One region of the Sporosarcina sp. P16b genome, then DNA from elsewhere that is predicted to be linked to it. Evidence: riboswitches for the same ligand, from Rfam matches in the RefSeq annotation. Region 1 holds a riboswitch; each other region holds the start of a gene.
The links. Region 1 has a riboswitch for thiamine pyrophosphate ahead of thiM (hydroxyethylthiazole kinase). Riboswitches for the same ligand answer to the same signal wherever they lie in the genome.

Region 1 (10,465 bases):
GGTTATGACTGTTGAAGAGTATGAAAATGCTTCCAAGTTCGAGCGTTTCAGTTATCGTGTTTACCGTAACCCTATTGTCTTGTTTGGATTTGGACCTTTATATTTGGTGCTAATCTCAGGTCGTTTTAACCGTAAAGACGCGCGTAAGAAAGAGCGCATGAATACGTATTTAATCAACATCATTTTAGTTGCAGTATATACAGTATTAATCGTAGCGATTGGCTGGAAAGCATTCTTGCTGATTCAAGGTACTATGATGTTCACAGCTGGTGCCCTTGGTATTTGGTTGTTCTACATCCAACATACATTTGAAGATTCTTATTTTGAAGAGGAATCTGATTGGGATTACGTTAAAGCAGCAGTTGAAGGAAGTTCATACTATCAATTACCACGTGCTCTTCAGTGGGCAACAGGCAATATCGGATTCCACCACGTGCACCACTTGGCACCACGTGTACCAAACTATAACTTGGAAATGGCGCATGAATTAACTCCGCCATTGCAAAAAGCTACAACGATTACACTGAAGACAAGTTTTGAATCATTGCGTTACCGTTTGTATGATCCAAATAATAAAAAATTCATCACATTCAAAGAAGCAAAACAATATTCACTAAAAGATAAGTTGTCGATTGATTTAAAACCAAAACGTACACGCTTGTCATAAAATGGCGGGAGAAGGAGCAATCCTTCTCCGCCTTTTTATTTTGTCCTAATATCTTTAAGAAGCTAGTAGAGAAAATATTTGTTACAATGAAACGAAAAGGATGGCGATGAGACCTGATGTATAGCTGGTATAGTATTTTCCCGAAAAGCCCATGGCTGAGTATTTATGCTTGGGTTGTATTTTGTATATTGCCTTTCTTTTTTATTTTACGAAGTGCCTCTCCGTTTAATTTAACAATAGGTATTATATTATTAGTGTTATTTTTTCTATCATATTATTTTTCCGCCAAGTCAAAAAGTGGTCTTATGTATATGTGGATCAGTTTTGAAATTGTCATTACGGTCGTGATGACATTGTTATTTGGCTATGTTTATCTGTCATTGTTCATTGCTTTCTCTATTGGAAATATCAGAAGACCAGTAGGCTTTTTTATTATTTACGGATTACATATAGCGATTTTAATAGGAGCAATCGTTGCGGGGTTCTTTCTTGAAATTGAATTATTTTTACCACAAATACACTTTGTTATTATCTCGGTTATCGGAGTAGTATTACTGCCATTTAATTTGTACAACCGTCAAAAACGAGACTTACTTCAAGATCAGTTGGAAATTGCAAGGGAACGTATATCAGAACTGATGATCATTCAAGAGCGGGAGCGTATTGCGCGAGATCTCCATGATACGCTTGGACAAAAGTTATCCATGATCGGTTTAAAGAGTGACCTAGCTTCTCGATTGATGGATCGGGATATCGAGTCGGCAAAAGCAGAAATTCATGATATACGTCAAATTTCTAGTACGGCATTAAAAGAAGTACGAGATCTTGTTAGTGGTATGCGACGTGTGAAGCTTAAAGATGAACTGGTGCGCGTCCAACAAATGCTGAAGGCGGCTGAAATCGAAGTGGATATAGAAGGTAATCCCAATTTCCCCGACGTGTCGCCTATTGTTGAAAACGTACTTGTAATGTGTCTCAAAGAAGCAATCAATAATGTAGTAAGACACAGCTATGCAAAACAATGTTGTATTATATTTGAACAGACAGAAAAGGCATTTGTAATTAGAATAAACGATAATGGGATTAGTATCGCGCAAAATGGCGTGAATTTACCAGGTAATGGGCTTGATGGCATGAAGGAACGATTGGAGTTCGTCAACGGTAAACTATCGATTAAAGGTGACAAAGGGACTCAACTAACAATTATGGTACCTGCTGTCTTAAAGCAAATAAAGGAGGGGTAACGTATGATCCGCATTGTAATTGCAGAAGACCAAGGAATGCTGCTCGGTGCACTAGGGTCGTTGTTGAACCTGGAAGAAGATATGGAAGTAGTAGGCAAGGCTAAAAATGGTCAGGAGGCTGTAGACTTGGTGAAAAGTCTACAGCCAGATATTTGTATAATGGATATTGAAATGCCGATTAAAACCGGCTTGGATGCAGCAGAAGAACTACAAGATATGGAATGCCAAATTATTATTCTCACGACGTTTGCTAGGGCAGGTTATTTCGAACGAGCGCGGAATGCAGGAGTTCGTGGATATTTGCTGAAAGATAATCCCATTGAAGAGTTGGTTAAATCGATTCATTCTATTATAGAAGGGCGCCGAATTTATGCACCTGAATTAATTGACATGGCATTTGATATGAAAGAAGAAGAGAAGAATCCATTGACTGAGCGGGAAGTTCAAGTACTTAAGTTGGTATCGGAAGGGAAAACTACGAAACAGATTGCGGCTGAACTGTTTTTATCACCCGGAACTGTCCGTAATTATGTCTCCACCATACTGGATAAACTTGGAGTTCGTAATCGTATTGAAGCGATTACGTTATTCAATGAAAAAGGCTGGTTCGAGTGAAATCTACACGGACGTACATTCATAACGAGGGAGTGAGTGATAAGTGAATAAGATTACGCAAAGTGAATGGCTTGTAAAGCTACCCTTATTACAAAGCGTGATGGAGCAGAAGGAAGTGTTATGGAAAAATCCTTCTGTCGAATTGGTAGCAGCTGGCCTGTTGAAGACACGTTTATCAAAAGTTGATATAGTAGACGCCAGCGAACGTCTGGAGAGATTCGCTCCCTATTTGGCGAAAGTCTTTCCAGATACGGATAAAGGTATTATTGAATCCCCATTAACCCCAATTCCAAAGATGAAGCAAGAACTCGAAAAAGCGTATGCTATCCATATTCCGGGAAAGCTTTTATTAAAACAGGATAATGCGTTGCCGATCTCAGGTTCAATCAAGGCTCGTGGTGGTATTTATGAAGTTTTGAAGCATGCAGAGACGCTTGCGGTAGATAGTCAATTGCTAGATCCTACAAAAGACTACAGCCAATTCGATACGCCGAGATTCCGAGAGTTGTTTGCGAAGCACAAAATTGCTGTAGGCTCGACAGGGAATCTGGGATTGAGTATTGGTATTATGAGTGCAAAGCTTGGCTTCAATGTCACGGTGCATATGTCAGCCGATGCCAAACAGTGGAAAAAGGATTTACTGCGCTCCAAAGGCGTTCAGGTGGTGGAGTATATCGATGATTACAGTAAAGCAGTAGAAGAAGGCCGGCGTCAGGCAGAGGCTGATCCGTCTTGTCATTTTGTGGATGATGAAAACTCTACGGATTTATTCATGGGATATGCAGTGGCAGGGGAACGTGTTGCGGCACAATTGAAAGAGCAGAATATTACTGTCGATGAAGCGCACCCTCTATTCGTCTATTTACCTTGCGGCGTAGGCGGGGGACCAGGCGGCGTGGCATTCGGATTAAAATTGGCTTTAGGTGATCATGTGCATTGCTTCTTTGCTGAACCGACACACTCACCGTGCATGATGATTGGTATGATGACAGGAATGCACGACCAAGTCTCGGTTGCAGATTTTGGCTTGGACAATAAAACTGCGGCTGATGGTTTAGCAGTCGGTACAGCTTCTGCATTTGTTGGAAAAACGATGGAACCATTCCTCACAGGATGCTATACGGTAGAAGATCAGACATTATTTACGCTTCTTAAAGAGCTGGCGGATAGTGAAGACATCTGGCTGGAACCTTCAGCACTTGCTGGTATGACAGGACCTGTACAAGTTATTAAGTCTACATTACCGTTAGCAGACTCCAAAAACGCAACGCACCTTGTATGGGGAACGGGCGGAAATATGGTGCCTGCGGACGAAATGAAGAGTTATTATCATTATACGAGGAAATAATACACTCTATTTCCCGGGAAATCGACAAAAGATCCGCAGAGACTATTCTCTGCGGATCTTACTTTTTAGAATAGATGATTTGGAAGCTAGAAAACATCGTTGATCAACGTTCCCGGACACAAGTTTGTCCTCATTACGCTTGCCCACCATTTTGTCCTACATCATGGTCTTACTGCAAATCTCTAAAAATCTTTAATTTCAAGAGTCTTGGAGCTAATAATAGACCGATAATTGTCCCACTCACCGTCGATACAAGAAAAGGGGGTAGGAAAAATAAAGCGGTTACGGTCGTGCCCATCAAGATTTTGGCATAAGGCACTGCAAACAATGGTGCTATCAAACCGGTACCGATAACCTCCCCGATGCCTGTACTCCAATTCTTTTTGAAACGCCGGTATAATACGCCAGCTAAAAACGCACCGATCATCCCGCCAGGAAATGCGAGCAGTGAACCTGTCCCTGTCAGTATACGTACGAGTCCTGTCATAAACGCTACCACGACAGCGGCCCCCGGACCCATTACGATCGCCACTATGACATTTACAGTATGCTGTATGGGATACGCTCTGGCGATACCAGCAGGGAATGAAACGAATGCAGAGCCGGCAACTGCAATTGCGACAAACATTGTCATGAAAATCATTTTCCGTGTATTCATACGATCCCCATTCATGCCAACAAAGAGTGTATAGTGTTTGATAAATCGCTTGCTGCGTACTGCGGATCTTTAGCCGATGCGATAGCGGAGACCACAGCTATACCGTCTGCCCCGGCTTGGATAACAGAGCCGGTAGTAGCCAGTGTAATGCCGCCTATAGCGACGATCGGCATGTCAGGGAACGCAGTATGGATTTCTTCTACTAGAGTGGTACCTACAACTGCCGAAGCATCGAGTTTGGTTGACGTCGGATAGATCGGACCCAGACCTACATAATTCGCCCCGATTGATTGTGCAATTTGTACCTCATGTGCATTGTGAGTTGAAACTCCAAGCCACTTATCCCGACCAATTCGCTGACGCACGCTGTCTGCCTGTTCATCATCTTGTCCTACATGAACCCCGTCTGCATTAATGGCCAATGCCAAATCCACATCGTCATTGATGATGAAAGGAACACGATACAATCTGCAAAGTGCCTGACACTTTCTAGCGAATCCGAGCAAAGCCTCGCCTTCAAGCGCATTAGATCCCTTTTCACGCAACTGGAAACATGTGACACCACCGCGAAGAGCCGCTTCTACTATTGCTAACGGATCCTGACTCTGAGCGTTTGGTGTACCCATTACAAAATATAAGCCTAATGCTTTCCTCACTTCCATGTTTGACATCAGTGCATCTCCTTTTTCAGTTCACCGTATGCCCAGTGATTGGTTGGTCCGTGCCCTGAACCAATCTTCAGGCCATTTTCAATCGCGGCCTGTATGAATTGCTTCGCTTCGGCAACTGCATCCGTCAAAGAATAGCCCTTAGCCAGAAAACTCGTCAAAGCCGCTGCGAATGTGCATCCGGTCCCGTGTGTATCTTTGGTTTGAATCCAAGGTGTTGTTACAGTGAATGACTGCCCTTCTTCGTCCGCGTAATAATCCTTTGCATCCAGTACATCATTGCGGTGACCGCCTTTCATAACGACGGCTCTTGCTCCCATTTTGATAAAAGCGGCTGCAGCTTGCCGAATGTCTTCGTCTGTTCGTATTTTCATTCCGGTTAGCACTTCCGCTTCAGGAATATTTGGAGTGACAATGGTAGCTAGCGGTAGTAAATGCTCTTTTAATGCTTCAATCGCCTGTTGCTGCAATAAAGCCTGTCCTCCCTTTGCAATCATGACAGGGTCAATGACTAAAGGAAACGGAGGGTATTCCTTTAATAGCGCAGCTACTTCAGTAATGATTTCCGCCGAAAACAGCATCCCAGTTTTACATGCTTTTACATCAAAATCATCCAGTACTGCACGAATTTGTGCTATTACTCCATCTGTCTGTATTGGATAAACACTGTGAACACCGTGTGTGTTCTGAGCAGTCACTGCAGTTATGGCAGAAGTGCCGTATACACCTAGCTCCTGAAACGTCTTTAAGTCGGCCTGAATTCCTGCGCCTCCTCCGCTATCTGAACCGGCAATGGTCAATGCTACTTGTACTGTCAATCGAAAAACCTCCTGTCTAGTATACTGAAATTGTTTTCCGTTCGTTATCCAATGTATGTAAGGTATTTAAGAAGTTTACAGCAAAGTCGCCAGGACCATGTGAAACCTTTGCAGTTTGTTCACCAGCCCGTTTATAAAATGAAAGTGCATCTGCTACGGCTTCCAGGGGATGTTCCATTCCTACGGAGAGAAATGCACCCGTGACAGAACTGAGTAAACAACCCGTGCCGGTTATGGTGGTCATCATCGGGTGGCCGCCCGTAATGGATAATGTGGAATGGCCGTCCGTGACTAAATCGACTTCGCCTGAAACCGCCACGAGACAGTTGTACTTAAGGGCAGTCTTTTTCGCTATACTTTCGATGTCGGCAGAACCTTCTCCTGCGTCAACACCCTTAGCGGCCCATGGAACATCTGCAATCGCAGCAAGTTCCCCTGTATTACAGCGGATTAGTGTGATATCTACCTCGTCCAACACTTTTAGAACGCTAGCTTTACGAAAAGCCGTAGCACCTGCACCAACTGGATCTAGTACTACAGGTTTTCCTGCTGCGCGGGCACTTTTTCCCGCCAAAATCATTGCGTCTACTGTTTGTTGCTTCAATGTACCAATATTTAAAATACTGCAAGCGGCAATTTTTGCAATGTCTTCTGCCTCCTCCACTGCATCCGCCATAACGGGAGAAGCGCCTATTGCAAGTAACCCATTTGCCTGGAAATTCGCGACTACAAAGTTTGTCATGCAATGAACGAGCGGTTGCTTTTGACGAAGTTCTTGAATAAGCTGCATGTTTCTTTTCCTCCTTAAAAAGGTATATATACAAAAAGCCCATGCATAGGTGGGCGGTTGGGTATGAAAACTACCCACTTTCCTCCGCTAGTATGTACTAGATCAGGTTCAAAGGGTTTGCGTAATTGCATCTCAGCCAATAAAAGGCGCCCCTAGTGGTGGCTATGTATTAGACAGGCTGATTATATCATATACATGAAAAAGGTTAAAATAATACTGGCATTATAGGATCAAAGTAATTGGAAATGAGTGATTGTGCATAGATGAAAAGGTATAACGATATGCTGAATGTTACATAATTATCTGAAGGCGTATAACTGTTTCAGATGAAATAGATAAAAGGGAGCAGATCGCAAATGGAGAAATTATTCGAAATTCAACAGATGAATCATTCATTGGATGATATATCATTCACGTGGAGTGACACAGGTGGTTATTACCGTGTCTATAAAAATGACCGACAAGTATATGAAGGAACGGCTCCAAAGTTTACGGATGGAGAGCTAGATCCGTCATATCCTTTTCAATATACAGTGGAACGAGTGGAGGAAGGACGGGTTCGAGATGTAATTGTTATCCAGACATCACCTCTGACAGAAGTACAGGAAGATGAACATCCTTTACAACGCTTGGTGATCACAACGATTGCCGCCCCATCACAAATTGCTCTGTCATGGGAGTGGATTAAGGATGTAGAGAAGTTTGATGTTTTCCGGAATGGACAATACATCGAGACAATTACGGATAATCGTTTTATTGATCGCGAGACAAGTTCTTCTGAGGCGGTAGTATATAGTGTCGTGGCAACACGCCCATTACTTGATAGCAATCAGAAAATGAATGTCAGTAAATCAATCGCATCAAAAGTGTATGAAGTGATTATGCCTCCAGATCCTAATAATAAACCAACAGAAGAAGTCTATACATTTTCCGTGCGAGTAAAGCAACGGGATCGATTACTCATTCCAGTGGCTGACAGGAAAAAGTTAAATGAAGTGAAGCAATGGAAGTTCCGCTACACGACTTTTTTAAAGGAAGATATCATAAAAAACCCGAATCTTTTTTCGTCGATTCCATACTTTACAGGAGACGATCGGGACTTTAACCCTGAAGGAAAGAGCTTCCGTACCCGTGTAGATATAGAAGGAGAGTTCATCGGAGGAGACAGCAATCTGCGGTTTACGAAAGCAACAGGGCCGTCAATTGGCTTAAATACTATGAAACGGTATAAGCGTCATGCCCATGCTTCTGTAGAGGGTATAGAAATCGATCGGTTGGAGGAGAAATCGACAGAAGTTCATTTTACAATCAATCATGATGTAGGCAATCCATTAACCGCTTCACCGTCTATTCACTATGAAATGAAAGCTCATTTGGATCAGCAAGGTAACTTAGATCTAGTTGGCTATCATAATGATGCGCCTCATCATGAAATTTATTTAGCGATTGATGGCGAGAACTGGCGTCCTGTGCATCGTACTGAAAGTGAAGGATTGGCGTATTTGACGGGTGTGCTAGGAGATAACTATTGGCGCTATATGACGTGTAATTAACAATGAACCGCCGCAATCCATAGTGAATTGCGGCGGTTCATTTAACTATGCTTTACTAGTTGATCGTTTCTTGAAAACTCCTCCGTTCCGAATTAAGCTTTCTGACTCGGACGTTCAACTTTCCAATTGACTCTGCTGTCAGTTCAATTTTTCCATTTTGCTTATGTTTTTTCCATATCTCCAATTTTTCACTTATTTCTTTTGTGTTTTATCTATTGGCTGCAATACTTCCGGCCTTTCATTCTATTACTCGACAACAAGTCACCGAGGTGCCATTTGCTGGATCGAACTTTATAGGCTTGGAACTTCAAAAACCTTTTCATTGTTTTATAATGGCATTTTGTTGAAAGCGCTTACTGAATAGTTTAAAATAATAGATAGCTTATAAAAGCGTACACATTAGGAATAATGTGAAACTATGTTTCGTATAATAGCTTTGCGTGCATAACGATTGCGCTGGGATACAAGCAAATTAATGAGAACAGGGAGTGTGACGCAGTATGGTACAAGCTTCAGAAAATCTAGTTTATGCAAATCCGAATACACAAGGTTCAAAGGTTCAGTTCAAAGAACGCTATGATAATTTCATCGGTGGCAAGTGGACAGCACCAGTAAAAGGCCAGTATTTTGATAATTCCACGCCAGTTACAGGTAAGGTATTTACCCAAGTAGCTAGATCTACAGAAGAAGACATTGAACTGGCTCTAGATGCAGCTCATGCAGCAAAAGATGCATGGGGAAAAACATCAGTCACTGAACGTTCGAATATTTTGCTGAAGATAGCGGATCGTATTGAAAAGAACTTGGAAATGCTAGCTGTAGCTGAAACGTGGGATAACGGGAAAGCTATCCGTGAAACATTGAATGCCGATCTTCCGCTTGCAGTGGATCATTTTAGATACTTTGCTTCTGCAATTCGTGCGCAAGAAGGCGGAGTTAGTCAAATTGATAACGATACAGTAGCCTACCATTTCCACGAGCCGTTAGGAGTCGTCGGGCAAATTATTCCGTGGAACTTCCCGATTCTGATGGCGGTATGGAAACTTGCTCCGGCATTGGCTGCAGGAAACTGTATCGTGTTAAAACCAGCTGAGCAAACACCTGCTTCCATTTTGGTATTGGTTGAATTAATCGAAGACTTACTACCAGCGGGTGTTCTGAATATAGTCAACGGTTTCGGGCTGGAAGCAGGAAAACCACTAGCATCCAATCCGCGCATCAATAAAGTTGCCTTTACGGGGGAGACGACAACAGGTCGTCTAATTATGCAGTACGCTTCTCAAAACTTGATTCCGGTTACATTGGAACTGGGCGGAAAATCTCCGAATATTTTCTTCGAGGATGTCATGGCGCAAGACGATGCATTCCTTGATAAGGCTGTTGAAGGTTTTGTTATGTTTGCATTGAACCAAGGTGAGGTCTGTACATGTCCGTCCCGTGCATTGATTCAGGAATCCATTTATGACAAGTTCATGGAACGCGCACTTGAGCGTGTTAAAGCGATCAAAGTAGGAAATCCCTTGGATCCGACGGTTATGATGGGTGCTCAGGCATCCACTGAACAACTAGAGAAAATTCTTTCTTACTTAGACATTGGAAAACAAGAAGGCGCAGAATGTCTGACGGGCGGTGAGCAAAACAAACTTGAAGGTGATCTTGCAGAGGGGTATTATGTGCAACCGACTGTATTTAAAGGACATAATAAAATGAGGATCTTCCAAGAAGAAATCTTTGGTCCTGTAGTAGCGGTTACGACATTCAAAGATAAAGAAGAAGCACTAGAAATTGCGAATGACACATTATATGGACTAGGTTCAGGTGTATGGACGCGCGATATGAATACAGCGTATCGTTTCGGTCGTGGTATTCAGGCAGGACGTGTATGGACGAACTGCTATCATGCATATCCGGCACACGCTGCATTTGGTGGCTACAAAGCATCAGGAATCGGACGTGAAAACCACTTGCAAATGCTGGCACATTATCAGCAGACGAAGAACATGCTAGTTAGCTACGACGAAAGCAAACTAGGATTCTTTTGATTGAATCTATCTGGAGGATCCGAAGTGAATGGAGGAATTCCTATGCCAGATCGAGTAGTCGC
Region 2 (10,465 bases), on a different contig from region 1:
GTACAATGCCGATGCGTTGAAATTCCACTTAAATCTCTATGGATTATTGACGATACACTACGATCAAACCGCTATCGTGCCATTGGATTTCACGACACGTTTGCAAGCGATGAAAGACATGATCGACGCAGATGTATTTGAACAAGCTTCTGTGGCGTCGGATCACTTGACGAAAGAGATCGATCAAGCGATGTCCAGTGCACAAGAAGTGAACAAAAAAGTCGCGTACATGAATAAAGAATATGCGGCAGCACTCGAAAAAGAGGATGCAGACCAAGCGAAGAAATTGTACGATGAAAGTCGTGAGTTGAACAGCGGCTTGTTGGCGGCTTATAAATATGCCGAAGATCAATTTGTGCGATTGACTTGGGAAGACGAACCGATTTTCCCTCATGAACATGCGCAAAACAACGTAAAAAACTTAGCCGCTTCCATTGAAGCATTAACTACAGGTGATATCGCCACTCCGCTGGACGAGCACTTATATGCAATTGACAACAATTGGTATGCGTATGACTTTGATCAGGAAGTATTTAACTACTTTACAGACTACGTCATAAAAGCACCAAAAGAACAGCTCATGTGGGGGGCTGGCCGAATTGTCGACCATGAAGATTTATTCAAAACGATCCAGTCATTGAAAACGAAGAAAGAACAAACGAAGCCAGATCTGTCAGTAGAAATCACTTCGTTGATGAATGCACTCGACAGACAAAAGAAGCTATTGGAACAAACCGTAACGGATGAAACAGCTAGTGTGAAGAAATTAGGTGAGCTGTTAAGTGATCTGAAATAAAGATAGAGAAGTTCAGGAACTTTCTATGCTGTTTGGCAGTAACAACCTGAAATATTAGTGAGGTATTAAAAGCATCGCATTTAGCGGTGCTTTTTTTCACAAGGTTTTTACTACCTCGCTTTAATCAAATAAACCATTATGCGCAAAGACCTTGCACTACGATCCAGGCGATGGTCTCTATAAGCTTCATAATCCAACCTTCCATGCCATAGGATATACTGCTTGAAAATCACTTAGGGGGATTGAAATGAATAGAGACGCCAATAATCAATCAACGTTTGACTATATCGTAATTGGAACGGGTCCGGCGGGTGCTACTATTGCCAGAAAACTAACAGATACTAAACAAAATTCTGTGCTAGTTTTAGAGGCGGGAGATAATAACAGTAAGGAACAGCCGATCAGAGATTCTTTGTTTGCGCCACCATTTATTCTCACTGACGACTTTTTCCCCCAATACTTCTGGCAAGGAAAAAGTGTCCCCCAGAAAAATGTAAACGGAAGGTCATTTGATTGGACGGGAGGACGAACATTGGGTGGCGGATCCTCCATTAACAATAACCAGTATGTAAGGCCATCACAGGCGAATATGAAACAATGGGAAAACCTCCTAGGTCCACTTTGGTCACCTGAACAACAGACCTATCAATTTTCACTACTAGAAAACTACAATGGCCAAACGGAAAATCCAAATGCGAGAGGATATAACGGGCAGTTGGATATCAGGCAGGCTCCTGCTAATCCAACCACCATGGCTGAAAAATTAGTTACAGCGATGGAAAAAGCCACTGGTTTCAAAAGAATTTTAGATTATAACGATCCCAATACACCACTTGGCCCCTTTACGAGGTGGCAGCTTTATCAGACCCCCTATGGTCAACGAGAAAGTGCGGATACGGCGTTTCTTTCATCGGATGTACTGACTGAAAACGGTGAAGGAGTAAATGGAAGAAGATTAGTAGTATCTTATAATTCAACGGTTCAGCGTGTGATTTTTGATAATGAAAGGCGGGCAATAGGTGTTGAATTTCTTAAGGAAGGAAAATGTTATTACGCATATGCTCGTAAAAAAGTCATTGTGTCGGCTGGAATAAATAGCCCACAACTGTTACTGCTTTCTGGAATTGGGCCATCCGAAACACTCCATAAAGCGAGTATTCCCGTCGTTCATCATAATGCGAATGTGGGAAAGAACATGACTACCCATCCAGTTAACACTTCCACCTTTACAACGAATCCGAATGACAAAGCACTTCCGGACGCTGATCCTTTTGCGCTTTATACGGGTGGAGCCTTCTTACCGGATCCAACACCAGGCGCTGACCCCAACCGCCGTGGTGTGCAGCTAATTGGACAAATCGGCACTGGCGGAATGTTAAGCATCGTCGTTATTTTATTAGAACCGAAAAGCCAAGGAACTATCAAAATCCAAAATGGGGATCCGTTAAAGATTGCAATTGCTGATGCTGACTTTTTGAATAAACGCTCCGACCTAGAAACCATAAAAAACGTTTACAGAGTATATATTAAAAATATTGCAACAGAACTATCAAAAATAGATTCACACTATCAACTCGTTACTCCCTCACTGGAAACCATTCAGGATGATAGCAAACTCGAAAAGTTCATTCAAGAAAACTTAGGTCCAACACACCATATACAAGGTACGCTACGAATGGCGCCAAGTGAAGAAAATGGTGTGGTGAATGCTGCCGGTGAAGTATACGGTGTAAAAGATTTGATCGTTGCAGATGATTCCATTGCACCGTTTGTTTCGGATGGCAATACGTCGGCGCCAGCTTTCTTCATTGGCGCAAACATTGCTGAACACTTAGTGAGACAAGATCGTATGAACTACGGTGAAATACCATGACAAATTAAAAGAGCGCATGAGGCCGTCAAACGTGAAGTAAATATTTCAATAAGGAGTGCCTGTGTGAAAACAAACGTGAGTATTCAACCATTCATAGTTGTTTTCAAAATAGGTGCTTTTTTAATCACTTCAAATAGTATATAATTAGATAAATATCTAATTAGACAAACGACTAAATATCTCAAGCGAAAGGAGAGACTCAATTTGAATGAAGTTTTTAAATCCCTAAATGATGAAACAAGAAGACAAATACTAACGCTACTCAGTGAAAAAGGTTCTTTAACTGCTAGTGAAATACATGAAGAATTCGAGATGAGTAAGCCGAGCATTTCCAACCATTTAAACATCTTGCGTAATGCGGGTCTTGTCAGTTCTGAGAAAAAAGGTCAATATATTTACTACACTCTCCACACAACGGTTCTGCAAGATTTGCTCGTATGGATGATAAAATTGAATAAATAAATATGTTGTGAGAAATTACTATCCCTTGAACTAATGATTACATAGCTATGTACTAAAGTTATGAGCTATAGATAGAAGATAGAGAAGCGTGAGTAAGGTATTGAGACTAGAGTGATGTTACTTTCATTCTCTATATACTACACGGACAAACAAAATTTAATTTTGTTTGTTATTCTGTTTTATGCTATATCGATTGTTTAAGGAAAAATAAAAAGTGCACTTGAGCCAGTAAAGAATGTGGATGTTCAACCATTCATATTTATTGCAGACACAAGTGCTTTTTTTTTCAAACAGAAAAGAATGTTTAATTAACTTTCAGTAAGGGAATTTACAAGGATAAGATGAGCGGTATACATGTCCGATGAAATCATGTTTCCACCACTAGAAGAGTGTACTATTAAAAAGGAGTAAGATAAAAATGGATCAATTAAATGTACAAACGATGCGATTGAATGATGGAACGAGCCTTCCTTCAATTGGTTTTGGAACCGTAAAAGTAAAAGGTGCGCAAGGTGTCGTCAGTACACTAACAGCAATCGAAGCGGGATACAGACTGATTGACACATCAACGAATTATAATAATGAAGGAATGGTAGGGGAAGCGATTCGGCGTTCATCTGTACCTAGAGAAGAATTGATAATAAGTTCCAAACTTCCTGGTGCTTCACATGATTACGAACGAGCAATTCTTATGATTCAAGAGTCATTGTATCGTATCGGAATCGATTACTTTGATAAATACTTGATTCATTGGCCGCTTCCAAAACAAGATCGATACGTAGAAGCATGGCAAGCGTTAGTCGATGCGCAGAAATTTGGACTGATTAAGACGATAGGTGTATCTAATTTTTTACCAGAGCATCTGGAGCGGATCATTGAAGAAACAGGTGTAACACCGGCTACCAATCAAATTGAACGCCATCCGTATTTTACTAACAACGAACTAGTGGAATACAATAAAAGTCGCGGAGTTGTAACGGAGGCATGGAGTCCTTTAGGGCGCAAATTAAACGACGTGTTAGAGAATGAAACAATTGTATCCATCGCTAAAAAATACAATAAAGAACCCGCGCAGATTATTATTCGTTGGAACTTACAGAATGAAGTCTTAACCGTCGTGAAATCATCTTCTTATGATCATCAAAAAGCAAACCTTGATGTATTCGATTTTGAATTAACCGAAGAAGACATTAGACAAATTGATTCCTTGGATAAAGGTGAAGCGGGAAGAGTAGAAGGACAGCATCCGAACGAATATGAAGAGTTTGATTAAATATTAATAAGTTTAATAATCCGGATACCTTCAATCGTATAATCAGCGTACCAGACTTTGAATTTCTAATGAAATTAATATAAATCCCCATCAAAAAAATGACCCACCTCGATCCACATTATAAAGTGGCGAGGTGGGTTTTGTTGTTTTTATTGCACCAACAATTTTTCTAGGAAACACAAAGAACATAATGGCCCTTTTTGAATGGCAGAACATCTATTAATAATGAACACTCTCTATTTTCAAGCATTTCAAGCATTTCCTATAGGTGAAGGTTTCGGTATATTCGTGTATACATTGTGCTTGCAAGAGTGCCAACTGTTCTTCTAATTGATGAAGATTTCGACGTTTTACAGTAATCTGATGAATTAACTGTTCAGTTGTCATCACTCAATTCACTCCTGATTAAAGATAGATTTCAGCACCGGATTTTTTGAATTCTTCAGCTTTCTCTTTCATGCCACTTTCCATTGCAAGCTTCTCTTCTAAACTATTTTCATCCGCATATTTTCTAATGTCGTGCGAAATACGCATACTGCAAAACTTCGGCCCGCACATTGAACAGAAGTGGGCGACCTTTGCCCCTTCAGCCGGCAATGTTTCATCATGGTATTCCATCGCGCGTTCAGGATCCAGACTTAAATTAAATTGATCTCTCCAACGGAATTCGAAACGGGCTTTTGACAATGCATCGTCACGTTTGTATGCGTCGGGATGACCTTTTGCTAAATCAGCTGCATGTGCTGCAATTTTATACGTGATGACGCCTTCACGCACATCTTCTTTATTCGGGAGACCGAGATGCTCTTTAGGCGTTACATAGCATAACATCGCGGTCCCGAACCAACCGATCATAGCCGCACCAATAGCAGAAGTGATATGGTCATAGGCAGGAGCAATATCTGTCGTCAAAGGACCGAGTGTATAGAAAGGGGCTTCTTGACAAATCTCCATTTGCTTGTCCATGTTTTCCTTGATTAAATGCATAGGCACATGTCCAGGACCTTCTACCATGACTTGCACATCATGGGACCAAGCAATTTTCGTTAGTTCTCCAAGTGTTGCAAGTTCAGCGAATTGCGCCTCGTCATTGGCATCCGCGATAGATCCTGGACGTAATCCGTCTCCTAATGAAAAAGCAATATCGTATTGTTTCATGATTTCACATATATCTTCAAAGTGTGTGTAGAGGAAACTTTCTGTATGATGCAACATACACCACTGGGCCATAATAGAACCACCTCGTGAGACAATGCCAGTCACACGATTAATCGTCATGGGAATATAACGAAGTAGAACACCTGCATGGATTGTAAAGTAACTGACACCTTGCTCGGCCTGCTCAATCAAAGTGTCACGGAATACTTCCCATGAGAGATCCTCCACTTTGCCGTTTACTTTTTCCAACGCTTGATATAACGGAACCGTTCCCACTGGGACAGGCGAGTTGCGGATAATCCATTCGCGTGTTGTATGGATATTCTTTCCCGTTGATAAATCCATGATATTATCTGCACCCCAACGTGTAGCCCAGGTCATCTTTTCCACTTCTTCAGTAATGGATGAACAGACAGCAGAATTACCAATATTCGCATTAATTTTCACATGGAATTTACTGCCGATAATCATCGGTTCCGCTTCAGGGTGGTTAATATTCGACGGGATAATGGCTCGGCCCCTTGCGACTTCATCCCGTACAAGTTCTGGCGTTATATTTTCACGAATAGCAATGAACTCCATCTCAGGTGTAATGATTCCTTTGCGTGCATAATGCATTTGTGTAACATTCATGCCACTTTTTGCTCGTAATGGTTTGCGTTTCAACAATGGAAATTCTGCATCATTTTGCATTTGTTCCATTGAACGATACCCGTTATCCCGCGGCTTCACTTGTCTGCCTTCATATTCTTCCACGTCATTTCGTTCTACTATCCAGTTCTTCTTGATGTTCGGCAGTCCTTTTTTAATATCAACTGTATAACCAGTTTCCGTATATTTACCGCTTGTATCGTAGACACGAAAAGGTTCATTCGGTATTTCGCCTTGATCAGTTACAGTGGGTGATAGCTCAATTTCGCGCATCGGTACAAGTATGTCTGGACGACTTCCTTGTACGTAAACCTTTCGACTTGCTGGAAAGCATTCATGGATATAGATTTCTTCTTTCTTCTCTTGCATTTTGTCATCGTCTCCTTTTGAGGTTTGACCATGACTCGATTCAAGTAAAGGGAATCGGCAACAAAAAAGACCAGTTCCGTAGATAGGACCTGGTCTTCAAAACGCAAAAATACGCGTCGCTGATAAAATGAAAACTTCCCTACGCTGGTACGAGCCAGATCAGGTCCAAAGAGTCCGGAATGCGTGTACTATCATTCCATCTCAGTCCAATAACGTTGGACACCCCTAGTTATAGTATTAAATTGTGTGAACAGGAATAGTCTACCATATAATTAGCTGTTTTTAAAGAGTTAGTATACTTTTGATTTCCATAACTCAAAAAAGTAGATTCTAATGAGAAATGAATATCTTTGTATGACTTGAAGGATGCATTAGCAGTGATGACGTGAGATAATCAAAAGTGATAAACAAAGAAGGAAAGATCGTTGTAGTGGAGCTGACGTCGTATAAAATATTAGCGATTGAGAACAATGAAACCTATGGGTATATAAAATCAAATTCCTATGGTGTTATGGGTCATTGTGAATGTAACAAGTCGCATCATATGTGCAGTAATTGGACAAAATATTTTATCGACTAGAAATTTCATTCCCTTGGAGGAGGCAATCAATAAATGTCCTATATTTTATTAATAATTGGATTTATATTATTAATAAAAGGAGCCGATTATTTCGTAGATGGCTCTTCAAATATTGCAAGGCTACTGCAAATTCCCCCTATTTTGATCGGGCTAACCATTGTAGCGCTCGGAACTAGCTCACCAGAAGCGACGGTCAGTATTATTGCTGCTATGGGTGGAAATGCAGACGTCGCAGTGGGGAACGTAGTGGGAAGTAATATTTTCAACATCACCATCGTGGTCGGAATAGCAGCATTCCTGTTTCCATTGAAAGTACAGAGCGAAACCATTCGGAAAGAAATTCCGTTCACTTTACTGGCAGGTATTGTCATGTTGGTGTTGATGAGTGATATGGCACTGCAAGGCTTCAGTAGCAATGTGCTCACGCGCAGTGATGGAATGATTTTCTTGCTATTCCTCTCGATCTTTATGTACTATGTGATTGAACTTGGGCTTCGAAGCCGTCAAAATTCCACGCTTACACAAGCTACTGAGAATGTGAAGTGGGGGAAGAATATCTTCATTACGCTAGTCGGGCTGGCGGCGATTATTTTCGGAGGGGATTTGGTCGTCGATCATGCTACGAAGATTGCTTATTCTCTTGGCATGAGTGAAACATTGGTCGGTCTTACGATCATCGCCATCGGTACCTCTCTACCTGAATTGGTTACGTCGATTTCAGCGGCTTTGAAAAAAGAAAGTGAAATCGCTTTGGGGAACATCGTCGGGAGCAATATTTTTAACATCCTGTTTGTTCTCGGGGCTTCCTCTGTCATTACGCCGATCGCAGTGAACGATAAAGTATTTATTGACGTTGTCATTATGCTAGTATTGACCTTAGTATTGTTACTGTTTGCAAGAACTGGTTTCAAAATTGGTAAGCGTGAAGGTCTGATGTTAGCTGTAGCATACGTCGTGTATCTTGTGTATGTTATTTTGCGTAATTGAGTAATAATTTGCTGATGGTCTGCTTCTTTATATGAAAGAAGCGCTTGATTTCATAAAGAAAAGGCAATTTTCCATTCGTGGAAAGTTGCCTTTTCTGACTTTATGGCATGGTGTGATTAGAGGGGTCCGTGTTATCTCCACTTATACCCGATCCCCCAAACCGTCACCAAAATCTCTTCAATAGGAAAATTGGATTTCCTCAATTTATCCCGTAGATTTCGAATATGAGAATCGACTGTCCGAACTTCTGTATACGTGTCATATTCCCAAGCTACTTGAAGCAAGTCTTCCCGTGTGAACGTCCGATTTGGCCGGTTCATCATCGCTTCTATGATATAGAATTCCTTTAACGTAAGTCGAACTTCATGCGTGTCATATAGGATGGAATAGGACTCCAAGTCAAGAGTAAATGGGCCTTCCTGAATAGCCTTTGGTTGATTTTCACCCTCTGTACGCCGTAATGCCACACGCACTCTTGCTGTGAGTTCGCGTTCGTCAAATGGTTTCGTAATATAATCATCCGCACCTTGGTCGAGTCCTTTCACAATATCTGATTTGTCGGATCGAGCAGCACGAGATGTACATCCTCCATCCAAGTGAATAACTGCGGTTTCAAACGGATTCACTAGCCACAAATGCCGTCACACAATCTTCGGATAATGTTCGATCTTTTCATAGCATCTCATTAATCACCAAGTTAATTATTAGAAGATTTGAAATTTTATGTTGACAATGAATTTATTTAGAAGTATGATATGACCATATAGAAACATTGTTTTCTATATAAAACAGGGGCCTTCTTTGAATAAGCGTTTTCGTCAAGAGGTCTAAAAATAGGGAGGAAGAAAACATGGAGTTCACAACAGTAGAGGATTTTGAAAAGAAATATATTGCGAGATTGGGAGATAGAAAGTTGGACTGGAACGTTTTAAAGTTCCAAGAAGAATTAGATCCGAGATATCGCCGTGCACAAATGCGCTATATTGGACGTGGTGCAACAGCAAACAAAGATTCAAATGTAATTGAAGCAAACAACTTCACATTAAGCACGATGGTTTTACCAGCTGGTTCAATTGGTCCATTGCACTTACACTCAGACGTAGAAGAAGTGTTCTTCATTTTGGAAGGTGAAATGACGGTCCTTTTAGAGTATGAAGGAAAAGAGTATGAGATAAAAATGAATAAGCGCGACTGTGTCAGCGTACCACCTGGCATTCAGCGTGGTATCCGCAACGATGGAAAAGAAGATGCGATGATGCTTGTTATGCTAGGTGCGGCAAAACCACAACTACCGACTTATCCAGAAGGCAGCGAACTTGAAAAGATTCGCATTGAGCGTGCGAAAGAAAGAGAAGCGATTGTTGCGCAGGCAGACCGCTAATTTATCGATGGATCAACTGATCTTCAATCAAAAAATATTTTTGCACAGAATGTAGAGGCGTCTACCATAGAAGACTTTCATCTCTAAAAGTGACAAAATGATAGCGCTTTAATTATCCAGTTTAGCAGGTCATCCAAACTCTAGATGACTTGCGTTCTTAATCTGGATGCAATTACGCCTCGGCGTAATTGATTACATAGTTTCATATTTTACTTAACGGTAGAGGTGCATCGACATCAATCGAAGGAAAGTGAGGAATTTAAAATGAAAATCGATGAGAAAGTATACGACATCACAATAATTGGAGGTGGCCCTGCTGGGTTGTTTACTGCATTCTATGGAGGAATGCGGGAAGCTAGTGTGAAGATTATAGAAAGTTTACCTCAGTTAGGTGGCCAGTTGTCAGTACTCTATCCGGAAAAGTATATTTACGATATTGCTGGATTGCCGAAAGTCCGTGCCCAAGAATTGATCGATAATTTAAAGGAACAAGTGAATATGTTCCCAACGACAATCTGCTTGGAGCAAGCTGTACAAACGGTGGAAAGTCAAGAAGACGGGATTTTTAAACTCCAAACGAATCAAGAAATTCATTTTTCAAAGACGATCATTATTACGGCAGGGAACGGAGCATTTGCAGCTCGTCGCTTAGGGATTGAAGGCGCGGAGAAATTCGAAGGGAAAAACCTTCATTATTTCATTGACAACTTAAATAGGTTTACAGATAAAGAAGTGGCAGTATGTGGCGGGGGAGACTCGGCGGTCGACTGGGCATTGATGCTCGAACCGATTGCGAAAAAAGTTACCATCATCCATCGACGCGATAAATTCCGCGCTCACGAACATAGCGTGGAAAATTTGAAAAAATCCAGTGTGGAAATCAAAACCCCTTATGTTCCGTCTGAACTGATCGGAGATGAAGGTGGTATTAAACA
Region 3 (10,465 bases), on a different contig from region 1:
TGGAAGTCGAACTTGCTTACGATGAGGACACTGGGTTTTCAGCAGATGCCGAGCTTAATGGCAAGATGCATCATTTGGATACCTCCCGTCTTGTCGAAGCACTTCGCCTTTGGATTGAGCAGTATCTCGATCAAGATCCGATGGCAGCAGGCATTCAGCTAAAGCTGGATGATGAAGAAGGGATTATCGCGATAGTTCGGTAATCAACAGGACGCCCCTTTCCGGGAGGGCGTTCTTTTTTTCGTCTATGTGAATGAAGAGGCTGGCAATGGGATACGTAAGGAGATTTGCGTCCTTCTGCTTTAATTTTTTCGTAGATATTAACTAACTATCCATTTCCAATATACTTTGACTTAAAACTTCAACACACAAAAAAGATGCCCCACACCTCGGGACATCCTGTTCTACTTATTACTTCATATTCTCAGATGTAATCTCTGCACAAGCAAATGGCGCGCCTGAATTACCTGCTGGATCTGTGATGTTATCATCCGGACCCTCGTGAATCACCAACGCCGTTCCGTCTTCATCGAGTAATGAATTGTCTTTTCCAGACTCAAGTGTAACTTCATCTGTCGTCACAGTAACTTTTGCGTTTCCATCTTCATCCGCCACAAGATTCTCCAAGTCACCAGCGTGGTGTCCTTCTGGATTATCCAATCCGTGCTTTTTATCTGTTGGGTTGAAATGACCGCCAGCAGATGCTTTAAAGTCCGGTGCTGTACAGACACCGGTTTCATGGAAGTGCATGCCGTGTTCCCCTGGCTCAAGGCCCGATACGTCGACATCCATTGCTACGCCAGACGGTCCTTGCGTTAGCGTTACGGAACCGATTTCTTCTCCATCCACATTTATCACTGGCGCCATCACTTCAGGCTCCGTTGTCCCCTCTTCTTCCACGACGGGTTCACCGCTGCCGTTCACCGGTTCTTTTTCTTTTTCTTCATCCGCCGCGCCACCGCAAGCCGCCATCATTAACGCGGATCCCAATACAATACTAGGTAATTTCCACATAAATGCATTCCTCCTCGTGTAAGTTATGTACTTTGATGTTCATTACTATTTGGATAATGAACCCACAATATGTAGTGTACCCACTTTTATAGTTTTCTAACATGCTGTTGGAGTTCTAAGAGCGGATAGCCGGCAAGATAGATCGGTTAACTCGCGACAATGAGCGGTTGCAAGGACCTATAGAGCGCTTATCAACAAACTAAGAGCGAATATGCAGCACAATAGAGCGCTCTAGCCACTTGAATGAGCGTCCACTCCCCCCTCCCTCCCTTATACAATAAAAAACACTCCTGATACTAGGTCAGTCAGCGCATAGCGTAAGTGACAATATAAAAAACCGGAAACAATTTTCGTTTCCGGTTGAGTTTTATGAAAATAATATCTTTTCTAATTCCATTGGTTCAATATATGTATCGCCTCGATAAACGCGCATATTGCCTCCTGAAATTTCATCGATCAACATGATGTTTCGCTCAGGATCGCGACCGAACTCCAATTTGATATCATAAAGTTCTAAACCTTTTTCCGCCATCTCTGATCGCACTACTTCAGAAATTTGCTGGGTCAATTCTTTAAGTACCGCATATTCTTCATGCGTCAAAATGTGAAGTTGTGCCAAAGCATCTTCTGAAATGGGTGGATCTTGACGTTCATCATCTTTTAGCGTCACTTCCACGAATGCATCCAATACTTGTCCTTCTTCGGCATACGCACCGAATCTGCGCAAGAAACTTCCGACCGCACGGTATCGACAAATCACTTCTAATCCTTTACCAAAGATCGTAGCAGGCTTCACCGTCATCGTCACTTCATCCAGATCGGCATCGATGTAATGCGTCGGTACGTTTTGCTCCTCCAATTTCTCGAAAAAGTATTTCGTCATGCGAAGTCCAGACTTCCCGGCACCATCAATCGTCAGGCCTACTGTGTTGGCACCTGGATCAAATACACCATCTTCCCCTGTTACATCATCCTTGAATTTCAATAGCACGTGGCCATCTTCCAAGCGGTAGACGTCTTTCGTTTTACCAGAATAGGTTAATTTCATCCGTACGATTCTCCTCTATTCATAAATGTATACTGCTTATTCAGTATAAAGCACTTTGACGAGAAGAAAAAGTATTGTTTGACAAAAGTTGATGGGCGTCAAGGTCGTTTTCACAAAATACTCTCATACTTAAGTTGACAAATACACAAGAAGAGGATGAGATCAATGAAAAAAGTCGTATTTTTAATGGAACCATTCAGTTGCCCGTCATGTGTCAAAAAAATTGAAGGTGCACTATCTCGAGCAAAAGGTGTACAGCGAGTAAAAGTATTATTCCATTCAAGTAAAGTTCGAGTCGAGTTTGATGAATCTATCGTAGAAGCCAATGAATTACAGGAATTAATTAGTAAACTCGGCTATCCAGTTCTCAATAAAAAAGTCTCATAGAGAGGAGGCATTCAAATGAACGCAAAGCAAACCGTACGCATCACTTCCCTATCCGCGATTTTGCTTGGAGCAGCGATCATCTTGCACTTCGCAAGCCTTCATGACGCGCGTCAGATTACATTAATCGCGGCCACTTTAATCGCGGGTACTCCGATTGCAATCAAGGCATGGAAAGCTATCCGCATGAAAGCTTTTAGTATTGAACTTCTCGTGACCATCGCGGTCATCGGTGCGCTATTTATTGGTGAGTATGTAGAATCCGCTGCAGTTACCTTCTTATTTTTATTCGGAGCGCTACTTGAAATTCGTACAATGGAGAAAACCCGCTCGTCCCTCAAGGCACTTATTGATCTGGCCCCACTAGAAGCAAGTGTCTTTCGAGATGGTAAAATAATGACAATCGCTGTTGACGAGGTAGTAGTCGGTGACCGAGTAATCGTTCGCTCAGGAGAACAAGTTCCAGTTGACGGACCGATTGTTACAGGCAGTGCTTCCATAAATGAAGCAAGTGTACTTTTGGTTATATTGAACGCCATTCGATTAATACGCTATACTAGTGACAAACCAGCCAGTCGAAATATAAGCGAGGTGAAAGTGAATGAGTCAACAGCCCCACAATAATACGACGGATCAAAATATGTGTGTATCGCTCGTTCCGTTGTTCAATCATTTGGAAACTGAACAGATGAAACACGTAGTAGGAACTCGCGCGAAACACTTCGCATCCACGTGGAAAAATCATTTACAATGAAGGCGACTGCTCCGAAGGTTTATATATTTTGCATAAAGGACGAATCAAAGTATACCGCCTGTCAGAAAACGGCAAAGAGCAACTCGTGCGAATTTTAGAACCGGGAGATTTCACAGGTGAGCTGTCATTATTCAATGCCAAACCTCATGACGCCTACGCAGAAACACTTGAACCCGTGGAATTATGTATTATTCAACGTGATCAAATGCAACAACTTCTACAAAAACATCCTGCGATCTCATTAAAGATGTTAGAGGAATTCTCCTCTCGCCTCGCCCGGACAGAACAACGGGCAGCGCGGATCGGTATGGAAGCAGCAGAAACGCGTATCGCCCTATATCTAGCCGATTTATCTGAAGAACAACAACAATTGACAGTCGAATTACCGATGAGTCGCAAAGATCTCGCCTCCCACCTCGGGACGACACCTGAAACAATTAGTCGCAAATTAAGCGCATTCGAGGAGTCGGGCTGGATTCGGCAGTCCAGCATGAAAACGGTGGATATTCTCGATTTGGATGCTTTATTACTTTTATAAAAGAAACTCTTTTCATTCCACTACGTACATGATACGCTAGTTCTGAAAACTAAATATTTTGACCATTGGGGGAATCCTTCACAAGGACTGAGAAAAGAGTGTGGCTCTGAAACCCTTATTACCTGAACAGATTAGCATCTGCGGAGGGAAGTGGCGAGTCGTTCCGTATATATTTCTGTCGACACATCCACCACTTTCCGATTCGGGAAGTGGTTTTTTCTATTGGAGGGGAATGAATGAAGTTACTTGGCGTGACTGATGACTGTCTTTCGGTTGACGAACTGACTTTACACTTGCAGCAGACAGCGCCGTTTCTAGATGCTATTATTTTGCGTGAAAAGTCCAAGACAGATGCACAACTGACAGATTTGATTACGCGTCTTGCGAATAGCGGATTTCCACTCGATAAGCTCATTATACATGCCAGACCTTACGTGGCTGGCGAGCTGAACCTTAGAAAAGTGCAGTTGACTGGCTATGGCATGTCTTTACGGGATGCACTTCGGAAATTTCCCGAGCTACAATTCGGGTGCTCAATTCATTCAATGGAAGAAGCAAAGGAAGCTACGACGGAAGGCGCGGATTGGCTCTTGCACGGGCATGTTTTCGAGACGAAATCAAAGCCCGGCCTACCAGCGCGCGGCACGGAAGAATTGTTTTCTATTGCAAAGTATAGTTCGATCCCCGTGTATGCAATCGGCGGAATTCAGCCGCTCCACTTGCCTGATTTACAACGAAACGGCGTAGCAGGCGTGGCTGTATTATCCCCTATGCGTTCATTAAAAGTCTTACAAAGTTATAGAATAGGAGTCGTGTCTAATGAAGAAAATGATTGATCTGAACGGAAAAACCTATTCGGTCGTTCCAGAAGTAGCGACGATTCAACAGTTACTTGAGCATTTGGGATTAGGTGATCGTATTTTGATTGTGGAGAAAAACAAAGAGATTTTGCAAAAAGATCACTATGACGCACCGATTATGGATCGAGACCAAATTGAAATTATACATTTTGTAGGAGGCGGATGAAGATGTTAAAAATTGCAGATAAAGAATTCTCTTCACGGTTATTACTAGGCACAGGGAAATATCCTTCATTTGAAATACAAAAGCAGGCAGTTGCAGTATCAGAAGCAGAAATCCTCACGTTTGCAGTACGACGCATGGATATTTTCGAAGCGTCGCAGCCCAATTTTCTAAAGCAATTGGATTTAACTCGCTATACATTACTTCCAAATACTGCAGGCGCAAGTACAGCAGAAGAAGCCGTACATATCGCACGTCTTGCAAAGGCATCAGGACTTTGTGACATGGTGAAAGTGGAAATTATCGGATGCAGCCGTTCATTGCTTCCAGATCCTGTAGAGACATTACGCGCTACTGAAATGCTGCTAGAGGAAGGCTTTATTGTATTGCCTTATACGTCAGACGATGTAGTGCTCGCAAGAAGACTATGCGAATTAGGCGTTCATGCCATCATGCCGGGCGCTGCGCCAATCGGTTCAGGCAGAGGCATTCTGAATCCGCTGAATCTGTCATTGATCATTGAGCAATCGAATGTCCCCGTCATCATTGACGCTGGCGTCGGCTCTCCAAAAGACGCGGCATTCGCGATGGAGCTCGGAGCAGACGGTGTATTGCTGAATACGGCAGTATCAGAAGCCGCAAATCCTGTCATGATGGCAGAAGCAATGAAACTCGCGATTGAAGCAGGACGTCTCGGTTATAAGGCAGGACGTATGCCAGTCCGCGATTACGGCGTAGCAAGCAGTCCAACTGAAGGGCTTGTGACGAATTGACCGGAAAATATTCTCGGCAAGAGCTATTTGCACCTATCGGACCAGTTGGACAACAGCGTATCCGCGAGGCAAAAGTTTTCGTCTTAGGAGCGGGTGCACTCGGTTCTTCCGGAGCGGAAATGCTTGTCCGTGCAGGGGTCGGCGAACTAACGATTGTTGATCGTGATATTTTGGAGTGGACCAATCTTCATAGACAGCAATTATACACAGAGCAAGATGTCATGGATCAATTGCCGAAAGCGATTGCAGCAGAAAGCCGTTTGCGCGCTATCAACAGCGATGTGAAAGTTCGTGGGATTGTGGCGGATGTGACACCTGAAAATGTTCTCGACCTATTCGAGGGACATCATTTCATTCTCGACGGCACAGATAATATCGAAACACGATTACTAGCAAATGACGCAGCGTTACAACTCGGCATCCCTTTCTTCATGGGTGCTTGCGTCGGTAGCTACGGGCTGACGTTTCCTATTGGTGTAAAAGAAGGCTCACCCTGCTTGCATTGTCTACTCGAAGCGTTACCACCACAGTCTTTAACATGCGATACAGTCGGCGTCATCTCACCAATCGTCGTTACAACGGCTGCCCGTCAAACCGCCGAATTGCTGAAGTGTATAACGGGTGCGCAGATGGAACCGCGCCTGGAATCCGTCGATCTATGGACAGGCGAACGTGCTGCAATGGACGTGCACAGTATGAAGAAATCTAGTTGTCCGAGTTGCTCAGACACTCCAACCTATCCTTACCTATCTGCCAATGAAGTCATTCGGACTGCCGTGCTGTGCGGACGCGACACCGTGCAACTGACATGGCCAAGGAACCGACAAGTGGAACTACTACCATTTGCCGAATCCATTCGCGGTATTGTTTCTAATTTAAAACAAAACCCATATTTGGTTTCCTGTGAATACAACGCTCATCGACTCGTGTTATTCCGCGATGGCAGGATGTTGGTACATGGAACGAAGGATATCATGGTTGCACGGAAGATCGTCGCTGGTTTATTGGGATGATGCTTGTGCTTAGAGCGCTTGCGCGTGGGCTATGATCGGTTGACACGTTGGATAGAGCGCTGGCCCCTGGACTATGAGCGATGAACACGTTCAATAGAGCGCTCCGTCCAATTTTATGAGCATACCCAATAAATCCTCCAATAAAAAAACGCTTCAGAAAGCCATAAAACAGCTTTCCGAAGCGTTTATTTCATTATTTATTCAACCCTCGCTTATTCCGTCGAATCCAATGCCATCTCAGCCGAACTCTCCAACTTCAACACACCATCCGTCATCTTGTACACCTTATCCACGTATCGAATCAATCGTATATCATGTGTCACGACGATGGTCGCTGTCTGATTCGACTTCGTTTCATTACGCAACAACTCCATCACCTCAAACGCCCGATCCGAATCGAGTGAAGCGGTAGGCTCATCCGCCAAAAGAATCGCTGGCTTGCTGAACAATGCTTTCGCAATCGCCACACGTTGTCGCTCACCGCCCGATAAATCAGATGGATAATTCTTACGCAACTTGGTAATACCTAAATCTTCATATAACTTACGTTGCTCATCTTTGGTCATATTGTCTTTCTTCACTTTATTTAGCAATTCAAGCTGCTGATCAACAGTTAGGAACGGCACAAGGTTGGAAGCTTGCAATATAAACCCGATTTCCTGCAAACGGATTTTTGAACGTTGCTTTTCATTTAGCTGCGATAATTCTTTACCGTTAATGATGACTTCGCCTTCGCTTGGTGTTTGCAGAGCGCCAGCCACCGTCAGGAACGTACTTTTACCTGAACCTGACGGACCGATAACCGCGACCAATTCTCCACGTTCAACTAAGAAATTGGTTTCCTTCATCGCTTCAACGAGCGTATTGCCTTCACCGAACGTCTTTTTCGCATTTCGTAGTTCCAGTACCATCGTTTACCCCCCTATCGCTTCGAGCGGATCAATTCGAATAATCGTCCAAACCGAAATGACAGCCCCGAGAATTGCCACTACTATTAAGACCACCCCATAAATGATCATGGTAGGTATATCAAACATGATAGGAACTGCATTTGGCAGGAAGCTTCCCGCAAGCAACGTCAGTCCAAATGCTAGGACTACCCCGATCAACGCGAGAATGAATGTCTGTGCGATAACGGATCTTGCCAAATAAGCGCTGGAAATCCCCTGCGCTTTCATCAGACCGAACATGCTGATTTTCTGGACAGTCAATACGTACAGGAAAATGGCAACGATTGCCGCTGAAATGACGAATAGGAAGTAAATCATATACGTCAACGTCAAATTCTGCTCCGTATAACCCGGTAGATTCTCGATAAATGTTTCCGTTTCAATAATTTCCGTATTGTCTGGCAAGGAAAGTGTAGCCCAGTCTTTGTCTCTAATGACAATTGCGTTAACCAAGTCTTTATTCATTGTATAGGCGTCACCATATTTAATTTTCTGCATATCATTTAACTTCATATAGAGAATAGGCGACGCATTAAAACGAGCTTTTTCCGTGAAGCCGACAATCGTCAGTTTCGTGTCTGTTGAGGATAACTCGAGCGTATCCCCTATTTTAAAGCCTTCATCTTTTAGCACATCAGATGCCACGACACCGTTTTGAACGTAAAATGTCGGGTCCCCTTCACTAACTTCAGGCTTGATGAACTCTTCTCTATCTATACCGAAGAGCATGACATTTTGTTTGGTATCACCATTGTTTGCGATGGCGCCCATTTGGCTAACAACAGCCGTTTCTTTCGCATCCAGTTCATCGGCTATTTTCTTGTCAAGTGCCGACTCATACAAACTCTTATCGGATTCCTCTGTCAGAAGAACTGCATCGACTTTCCACGAGTCGATCGCTTCTCTGTTCATGCTGGCTAATCCATTTGCCAGTCCGGATAGGAAGAACACGAGGAATGACACCAATAGTAAAATCGATGTGATGAGTAAAAATCGTAATTTATTCTTTTTGATTTCGCTCCATGCTAAAAACATTCATTCTCACTTCCTTTTATAGGACATTTATCGCTTCTTCCAACTCATAAGAAGTGGATACAACTTCCTTCGATACGCCGCCAATTGATGTAATGACGCTTTGCAAATTTATCATATGGTCTGAAAAATGCTGGATATCGTCTATGGTCAAATGAACCGTCTCAGTTATGTTCTGGAATGTCTCTCTAGTTGTTTCCGTTTCTTTCATGCCCATATCGGCATACTTCGTGACAGTATCTATCGCATCATGAACAGCTCGCGTCTTCGCCTTCGATTGCGCGACGAGTTGTGCAATATTATCTGTCGACCGTTTCGTCTGATCAGCTAGGTTTCGGACTTCATCCGCAACAACCGCAAAACCTTTTCCGTGAACACCTGCACGTGCCGCTTCAATTGCAGAGTTCAGTGCCAAAAGGTTGGTCTGATCCGCAATATTTTTCACTAGTTGAACGACTTCTTCAATTTGAATGGATGCGCGGTTTAATTCTTCAATCAATGCCGCCATGCCTTTCGTTTCCTTGACAATCGTCTCCGAAGTAATCACCATCTGTGACATCTGTTTAATTCCAGACTGTGCTTGATGGACTGACGTTTCGGAACGGACAATACTCTCCTGAATTTTTCCTTCGAGTGTAGTAGATTGCTCGATTAAATCATTGACTACCGCATATGTGGACTCGGACTTCTCTTCAATCTCAAGCGCAATACTTCCAATTTGTTGCTTGACGCTATCTTTTACTTCTTGCTGATTTGCATGAATTGCATCATTCGTACTCTTCTCGAACGCCTCAAGAACCAATTGCTTTTCGAAATTCAAAATCTTACTTAACGCTACGATCATCTCACGTTCTTCTGCACGGTCCAATTCTAAATCAAATAATATATCGAGCATCGTTGCATGCAAGTTTTGAAAAGCCGCTATATACCATTTAGGTTCCAAGCCTATACGCACATGAGCACCCGCTACTTTACTGCGATTGAGTAAATAGGCTTCATCAATCACACCATCGAATAATCCCGCGAGATGTACAGTTAGCGTCTTGCGTAAATAATCGGTCGTAGTATACTTTTTAATCATCTGGGACAATTTAGGAACTGCTGTGACACTAGAATAAAAGGCTTCTACAATTTCATCAATCCGGTCATTCATTGGATCTTTTAACGCGCGTAAAAGTTGTAAATCCCGCTCCCTTAACTGAATAGCATCTAACTGTAATTGAATTTCTTTGGTAGGAACTTGCAATTTGACAGGGGTAGTGGAAATAGGGCGGACTAATGATTGGGCCTTGTGTTTTTTAGTGATCCACATATTGAAATTCTCCTTTATCTTCAATTGACACGGACAAACTACCGCTTTCTCCAATGTCCACGCTTTGTACAATGTTATTGTTAGTTGATTATACAATAGTCTATCCATATATACTAGAATAATTGACCGGAATAGACCTATTTTATATTTTTTGATTTCCTGCTAATCAAAATCCCTACGAAGAAACCATATACAGCGTGTCCGACGAGCCACCAGGACAAAGAAATGATATTTGTGACACTTGGCGTACGATCAGAAAATGAAGTCGTCGGATACAGTAATAACCCGATAATACTATTCACTAGAAAAGGGAACAATACCGCATGATGACGAATGAAACCACTACTCTTGTCATACAGAATCACCAGTATGATACAAAGAATAACTGAAACAATCAGATGGAAAAACACTTCTATTACTTCTGGAAATACATATTCTTTTACGATGGGTATGTAATCCACATTCAATAACAAAGTATAGACCTTGTGACCTGTAATCGACTGTATGATTTTGAAGAAAATAGCGAGAAAAACACCCGTTATGATACCAATCCATGTACCTTGTACTATATATGTCGTTTTCATTTAGACACCTTCCCACTATGTAAAAATAGCAGGTTTGACT

Region 2: it holds a riboswitch for thiamine pyrophosphate, as region 1 does, so the genes downstream of both, thiC (phosphomethylpyrimidine synthase ThiC) here and thiM (hydroxyethylthiazole kinase) in region 1, are expected to answer to the same signal.
Region 3: it holds a riboswitch for thiamine pyrophosphate, as region 1 does, so the genes downstream of both, CSV77_RS11145 (thiamine phosphate synthase) here and thiM (hydroxyethylthiazole kinase) in region 1, are expected to answer to the same signal.

What each region holds. Positions count from the first base shown of each region.
Region 1 is NZ_PDYO01000005.1:91,768-102,232, reverse strand. It holds gene desA (Delta(5) desaturase DesA) at 1-667, shown strand, start outside; gene CSV77_RS08325 (sensor histidine kinase) at 784-1,911, shown strand; gene CSV77_RS08320 (response regulator transcription factor) at 1,915-2,526, shown strand; gene CSV77_RS08315 (D-serine ammonia-lyase) at 2,570-3,874, shown strand; gene thiW (energy coupling factor transporter S component ThiW) at 4,044-4,532, opposite strand; gene thiE (thiamine phosphate synthase) at 4,544-5,203, opposite strand; gene thiD (bifunctional hydroxymethylpyrimidine kinase/phosphomethylpyrimidine kinase) at 5,203-6,018, opposite strand; gene thiM (hydroxyethylthiazole kinase) at 6,035-6,808, opposite strand; TPP riboswitch at 6,871-6,972, opposite strand; gene CSV77_RS08290 (DUF3238 domain-containing protein) at 7,165-8,361, shown strand; gene adh (aldehyde dehydrogenase) at 8,862-10,403, shown strand; gene CSV77_RS08280 (DUF779 domain-containing protein) at 10,446-10,465, shown strand, end outside.
Region 2 is NZ_PDYO01000017.1:36,313-46,777, forward strand. It holds gene CSV77_RS14285 (M28 family peptidase) at 1-796, shown strand, start outside; gene CSV77_RS14290 (GMC family oxidoreductase) at 1,044-2,669, shown strand; gene CSV77_RS14295 (autorepressor SdpR family transcription factor) at 2,874-3,131, shown strand; gene CSV77_RS14300 (aldo/keto reductase) at 3,550-4,404, shown strand; gene CSV77_RS17050 (hypothetical protein) at 4,624-4,791, opposite strand; gene thiC (phosphomethylpyrimidine synthase ThiC) at 4,810-6,582, opposite strand; TPP riboswitch at 6,702-6,819, opposite strand; gene CSV77_RS14310 (calcium/sodium antiporter) at 7,196-8,149, shown strand; gene CSV77_RS14315 (response regulator transcription factor) at 8,281-8,775, opposite strand; gene CSV77_RS14320 (cupin domain-containing protein) at 9,000-9,530, shown strand; gene CSV77_RS14325 (NAD(P)/FAD-dependent oxidoreductase) at 9,795-10,465, shown strand, end outside.
Region 3 is NZ_PDYO01000008.1:113,038-123,502, reverse strand. It holds gene CSV77_RS11175 (DUF2653 family protein) at 1-203, shown strand, start outside; gene CSV77_RS11170 (superoxide dismutase family protein) at 412-1,014, opposite strand; gene CSV77_RS11165 (phosphoribosylaminoimidazolesuccinocarboxamide synthase) at 1,382-2,062, opposite strand; gene CSV77_RS11160 (heavy-metal-associated domain-containing protein) at 2,228-2,449, shown strand; gene CSV77_RS11155 (P-type ATPase actuator domain-containing protein) at 2,465-3,070, shown strand; gene CSV77_RS17140 (hypothetical protein) at 3,048-3,200, shown strand; gene CSV77_RS11150 (Crp/Fnr family transcriptional regulator) at 3,229-3,738, shown strand; TPP riboswitch at 3,796-3,904, shown strand; gene CSV77_RS11145 (thiamine phosphate synthase) at 3,975-4,574, shown strand; gene thiS (sulfur carrier protein ThiS) at 4,558-4,764, shown strand; gene CSV77_RS11135 (thiazole synthase) at 4,761-5,534, shown strand; gene CSV77_RS11130 (ThiF family adenylyltransferase) at 5,531-6,547, shown strand; gene CSV77_RS11125 (ABC transporter ATP-binding protein) at 6,760-7,458, opposite strand; gene CSV77_RS11120 (ABC transporter permease) at 7,462-8,532, opposite strand; gene CSV77_RS16930 (globin-coupled sensor protein) at 8,549-9,841, opposite strand; gene CSV77_RS11110 (hypothetical protein) at 9,979-10,425, opposite strand.